Regions from separate parts of the Escherichia sp. TC-EC600-tetX4 genome, predicted to be linked through region 1. Evidence: predicted binding sites of a transcription regulator. Region 1 holds the regulator's gene; the other holds the start of a gene.
The links. Region 1 encodes LexA, which represses DNA repair genes until DNA is damaged. Its sites were predicted from a motif close to TNCTGTATGTACATACAGNA; they were not measured.

Region 1 (3,215 bases):
TGACGAGCAGGCAAACGTGGGCCTACGGCAGCCAGACGTTGACGGGCAAAGTGCATACGCGCCACGCGCGCCAGTTTCTGAGCGATAGTTTTATCCGTGCCGTGTTCATCCGCCATACGGCGCAGCGAAACTGACGGCGAGAAACGCACAAAACTGTCGCGACCGAGCCACAGTACAGCGAAAAATTTCTGTACGCCGTTAAGCATACGCAGCGGCGGGTTCACTTCGCCTTTTTCACGCCCCGGCGCGCGACCAAACATCACCGACACTGGCACCATCTGCACATCCAGATTTGGGTTGCTACGGTGCAAATCGAGATAGTCGTGGAACAGCTTAATAGACTCTTCTTTCGGCGTGTAATAGGTGAACACACGCGGCCCGCCGTGAATGAACACATAGCGCGGCAGTAGCGTGCCGTCGATTTCCAGCGGCTCTAACGGGTCAGGCAAGTCATGTGCCAGACACTGGGCGCGCAACGTCAGCAAATCTGCTTTCGAGTTGTACGGTAAAACGTACATAATTGGACGAGAGGTATCCAGCCCCAGTTCCGGGGCAGGATCTGCCGGAATAGACTTGCTTTTTACCAGGATGCTTAATGGTAAATTCAGTAATTTGTAGTAAATTCGTGGCCAGCCGGACATAAACGATGTAAAGCCTCTGGTTAATAATGCAAATGCGCGGCAAGGATAGCAGAAAGTCATGGGAAATTCTGTGGTATCCGCTCATGTTTCGCGCGGCGCTACGCAAACCCGAATCATCGGATTTAACGGTACACTGATATTGACGCTCATAATGTAAAAAGGTTCTTTCAATGGCCAATAATACCACTGGATTCACCCGAATTATCAAAGCTGCTGGCTATTCCTGGAAAGGTTTACGCGCTGCATGGATCAACGAAGCGGCATTCCGTCAGGAAGGCGTAGCGGTATTGTTGGCGGTGGTCATCGCCTGCTGGCTGGATGTGGACGCGATTACCCGCGTGCTGCTTATCAGCTCCGTGATGCTGGTGATGATTGTGGAAATCCTCAATAGCGCCATCGAAGCAGTGGTTGACCGAATTGGCTCTGAATACCATGAGCTTTCCGGACGCGCAAAAGATATGGGATCCGCTGCGGTGCTGATTGCCATTATCGTCGCCGTGATTACCTGGTGCATTCTGTTATGGTCGCATTTTGGATAACCCTTCCAGAATTCGATAAATCTCTGGTTTATTGTGCAGTTTATGGTTCCAAAATCGCCTTTTGCTGTATATACTCACAGCATAACTGTATATACACCCAGGGGGCGGAATGAAAGCGTTAACGGCCAGGCAACAAGAGGTGTTTGATCTCATCCGTGATCACATCAGCCAGACAGGTATGCCGCCGACGCGTGCGGAAATCGCGCAGCGTTTGGGGTTCCGTTCCCCAAACGCGGCTGAAGAACATCTGAAGGCGCTGGCACGCAAAGGCGTTATTGAAATTGTTTCCGGCGCATCACGCGGGATTCGTCTGTTGCAGGAAGAGGAAGAAGGGTTGCCGCTGGTAGGTCGTGTGGCTGCCGGTGAACCACTTCTGGCGCAACAGCATATTGAAGGTCATTATCAGGTCGATCCTTCCTTATTCAAGCCGAATGCTGATTTCCTGCTGCGCGTCAGCGGGATGTCGATGAAAGATATCGGCATTATGGATGGTGACTTGCTGGCAGTGCATAAAACTCAGGATGTACGTAACGGTCAGGTCGTTGTCGCACGTATTGATGACGAAGTTACCGTTAAGCGCCTGAAAAAACAGGGCAATAAAGTCGAACTGTTGCCAGAAAATAGCGAGTTTAAACCAATTGTCGTTGACCTTCGTCAGCAGAGCTTCACCATTGAAGGGCTGGCGGTTGGGGTTATTCGCAACGGCGACTGGCTGTAACATATCTCTGAGACCGCGATGCCGCCTGGCGTCGCGGTTTGTTTTTCATCTCTCTTCATCAGGCTTGTCTGCATGGCATTCCTCACTTCATCTGATAAAGCACTCTGGCATCTCGCCTTACCCATGATTTTCTCCAATATCACCGTTCCGTTGCTGGGACTGGTCGATACGGCGGTAATTGGTCATCTTGATAGCCCGGTTTATTTGGGCGGCGTGGCGGTTGGTGCAACGGCGACCAGCTTTCTCTTTATGCTGTTGCTGTTTTTACGCATGAGCACCACCGGGCTGACTGCGCAGGCTTATGGTGCCAAAAATCCTCAGGCATTAGCCCGTACGCTGGTGCAACCGTTGCTGTTGGCGTTGGGGGCTGGGGCGTTAATTGCGCTGCTGCGTACGCCGATTATCGATCTGGCGCTGCATATTGTTGGCGGTAGTGAGGCAGTCCTGGAACAGGCGCGGCGCTTTCTTGAAATCCGCTGGTTAAGCGCACCGGCGTCGCTGGCGAATCTGGTATTACTCGGTTGGTTACTCGGCGTGCAATATGCCCGTGCGCCAGTAATTTTGTTAGTGGTCGGCAATATCCTCAACATTGTGCTGGATGTCTGGCTGGTGATGGGGCTGCATATGAACGTGCAGGGCGCGGCGCTGGCGACGGTTATTGCGGAATATGCAACATTGCTGATTGGTCTGCTAATGGTGCGTAAAATCCTCAAACTACGCGGAATTTCCGGCGAAATGCTGAAAACTGCCTGGCGAGGAAACTTCCGTCGCTTGCTGGCGCTTAACCGCGATATCATGCTGCGTTCGCTGTTGTTGCAACTCTGTTTCGGCGCGATCACCGTACTTGGCGCGCGACTGGGGAGTGACATTATCGCTGTTAACGCGGTTCTGATGACGCTACTCACCTTTACCGCCTATGCGCTGGATGGTTTTGCCTACGCGGTTGAAGCGCACTCCGGTCAGGCATACGGTGCGCGCGACGGTAGCCAGTTGCTGGATGTCTGGCGGGCAGCGTGCCGCCAGTCGGGGATCGTAGCGTTACTGTTTTCGGTGGTTTATTTGCTGGCTGGGGAACACATCATTGCGTTACTGACGTCGTTAACCCAGATTCAGCAGCTGGCTGACCGCTATCTTATCTGGCAGGTGATTTTGCCGGTGGTTGGCGTCTGGTGTTATCTGCTGGACGGCATGTTTATAGGCGCAACGCGTGCCACCGAAATGCGTAACAGTATGGCGGTGGCCGCCGCAGGTTTTGCGCTGACGCTCCTTACGCTGCCGTGGCTGGGTAATCATGCTTTGTGGCTGGCATTAACCGTC
Region 2 (3,215 bases), 1.4 Mb from region 1:
GTACTCAACACCGCCAGCGAAGACCGGAGAAACGCCGGTGTCGTGGTTTTTACCATAAACGTTGGATTTAGTGTCTGCACGCCATACCATGCCACCCAGACGAGTGTAGATGTCCAGGTCGTCAGTGATTGGGTAACCCAGTTTAGCGGTCAGTTGAACGCCCTGAGCTTTGTATGCACCGTTTTCAACGCTGCCTTTGTACGGCATACGACCTAACCAGTCGTAACCCATTTCAAAGCCAACATACGGGTTAACCTGGTAACCACCAAAAGCACCAGCGCCCAGTTGGTTTTCATGGGTCGGGCCATTGTTGTTGATGAAACCAGTGTCATGGTACTGGGACCAGCCCAGTTTAGCACCAGTGTACCAGGTGTTATCTTTCGGAGCGGCCTGCGCTACGGTAGCGAAACCAGCCAGTGCCACTGCAATCGCGATAGCTGTCTTTTTCATTTTTTGCGCCTCGTTATCATCCAAAATACGCCATGAATATCTCCAACGAGATAACACGGTTAAATCCTTCACCGGGGGATCTGCTCAATATTAACTCTACCGATATCTTCGGCTTATGCCGAGCACCCCTGGCGATGTAAAGTCTACAACGTAGTTGAAAACTTACAAGTGTGAACTCCGTCAGGCATATGAAAAAAAAGTCTTGTATAAGGTATGTTTAATCTTTTTTGTCAGCGACAATTTACAGAAGAGAATCGCGGAAACCGCTTCAGACAAGCCTCCGCAAGGAAAATTAGTCACGACTGAAAGCATTGGCTGGGCGACAAAAAAAGTTCCAGGATTAATCCTAAATTTACTTAATGATACAAATTAGAGTGAATTTTTAGCCCGGAAAGTTGTCTCGTGGCGTGAGAGGATGCGCTTACCGGACGCATAATAAACCCCATAGCGTTACCTTCATTTGCCGCATCAACAAGTTCAGCATGCTCTTCTTCAGTCAAATCATCTGCCAACCAACCGATCACCACACTGTAATTGCCCGTGCGTAAAGCGCGAACCATTGACTCCACAGTGTGGCAAGGGGAGAGCTGGCTAATCTGCATTACTTTCGTTAAGGGTAGCCCAGATGCCTGAACCCATTCCCGACTCAGTTTTTGTTGCGGTGTTAACCAGAGTTGCCAGCGCGATTGCTGACCGAGTTGCTGTAACAATGGCAACAGTAGAAGTTGCGTCATCATGGGCTGATCTTCGCGATAGACAACTTCACTGATAAGCCCGGCTGTAGTGTTTTCCGTAGAGACACGCGCAATTTTACTTGCTGCGGATGAGAACGACGAAGAACGATGTGCATAGCCTGAAGTGTACATAATCAATCCAGCCCCTGTGAGTTACTGTATGGATGTACAGTACATCCAGTGACAACAAAGATCAACCCTATTTTCGGAAAGAGCCTCGCAAATTTTGTCGTTGGTGACGGGAAAACATAAATTAATCTTGCCCCTTAAGAATAAGTTGCCTATTTTCGTAGTTAACGGATCCGTTAATGTGAATCATTCTTTTATGTTATGATTTTAAAAGGAATTTTATGAAAAGCCTCTCCTATAAGCGGATCTATAAATCACAAGAATACCTGGCAACGTTGGGCACAATTGAATACCGATCATTGTTTGGCAGTTACAGCCTGACCGTTGACGACACGGTGTTTGCGATGGTTTCTGATGGTGAGTTGTATCTTCGGGCTTGTGAGCAAAGTGCACAGTACTGTGTAAAACATCCGCCTGTCTGGCTGACATATAAAAAGTGTGGCCGATCCGTTACCCTCAATTACTATCGGGTTGATGAAAGTCTATGGCGAAATCAACTGAAGCTGGTGCGTCTGTCGAAATATTCTCTCGATGCAGCGCTGAAAGAGAAAAGCACGCGCAATACCCGGGAAAGACTGAAAGATTTGCCCAATATGTCTTTTCATCTGGAAGCGATTCTCGGGGAGGTGGGGATTAAGGATGTACGGGCGTTACGTATACTTGGGGCAAAAATGTGTTGGTTGCGACTGCGGCAGCAAAACAGTCTGGTGACAGAAAAGATTCTGTTTATGCTTGAAGGTGCCATTATCGGCATTCATGAAGCTGCGCTCCCGGTGGCACGCCGCCAGGAGCTTGCAGAATGGGCTGACTCTCTTACGCCGAAACAGGAGTTTCCTGCGGAACTTGAGTAATCTGGCGTTGCAGACGACCAATCTCAGGCAGTAATGCAATCAATAATCCAACTTGTTGTACGACCAGAGGTTCTTTGCTGTCTGCCCGTGGTTCAAGTTGCTGCATCCGCTGTTTCAGGCTAGCTAATGCCTCATTGACGCGTTCTTCATCAGCAGGTTGATGATGTAACGCGTCATCAACATAGCAAACTGCGTCATCAAGAAACGCCAGAATTTCAGGATTAGTTAACTGCTCCCGGTGAGCACCGAGGGCTGAGATATAGCTGGTAAACGTATGGTTAAGGCACAGCAACCGAAACGCGGCTTCGCGAATTTGCGGGGTAACGTTCGGCTCGCTGGACATATTTGATACCACCGACGCCAGCTCAGCATCACGGTTGTGTGCATCGCGGCGGGCAATACGATACGCCAGACGGTTATCACGCCCCTGATGGTATTGCTCCAGTATGGCATCGAGATACCGACAGTTGGCCTCTGTGGCGCGTTCGAGCATGCGCGGCAGATTGCGAAACTGCCAGTCAGGCCAGATGTAGCTCACTGCCGCCCACGCAATGGCACAACCAATCAGCGTATCGATTACGCGAGGTAACGCTACTTCAAAACCTTCACCCAGTAAGTTAAAACACAGTAGCACCAAAAGTGTGATGAACATCGTTGCATGAGCGTATTGCACGTTACGGAAGGCAAAAAAGAGCACGCCGGTAATAACCAGCAGCACCAGCTGCCCTTCCAGTGATGGCACAAACCACAGCACAGGAATGCCAATGGCGATACCTACCAGCGTACCAATAATCCTTAACTTCAGGCGGTGGCGCGTGGCGTTATAGTTTGGCTGGCAGACAAACAAACTTGTCAGCAAGATCCAATACCCGTGATGCATTCCGGTTATCTGAATGATGGCGTAGCCGAAGCACAACACCAGCGACATTCTTACCGCATGACGGAAGAGGGCGGATTCCGGCGTGAAGTGACGGCTAAGACGCAGCCAGATATCACTCAACCCGTGCGGGCTGTCATCAGCGAGCTCATTTTCGTCATTATTATGGGGTAG

Region 2: a site for LexA is predicted at 1,339-1,358, ahead of sulA (SOS-induced cell division inhibitor SulA). Genes of this name have one in related genera too.

The regions. Positions count from the first base shown of each region.
Region 1 covers NZ_CP079924.1:4,223,543-4,226,757, reverse strand. Annotated here, with positions in the region: gene plsB (glycerol-3-phosphate 1-O-acyltransferase PlsB) at 1-641, opposite strand, end outside; gene dgkA (diacylglycerol kinase) at 812-1,180, shown strand; gene lexA (transcriptional repressor LexA) at 1,290-1,898, shown strand; gene dinF (MATE family efflux transporter DinF) at 1,971-3,215, shown strand, end outside.
Region 2 covers NZ_CP079924.1:2,856,265-2,859,479, reverse strand. Annotated here, with positions in the region: gene ompA (porin OmpA) at 1-450, opposite strand, end outside; gene sulA (SOS-induced cell division inhibitor SulA) at 807-1,316, opposite strand; gene sxy (CRP-S regulon transcriptional coactivator Sxy) at 1,535-2,164, shown strand; gene yccS (YccS family putative transporter) at 2,127-3,215, opposite strand, start outside.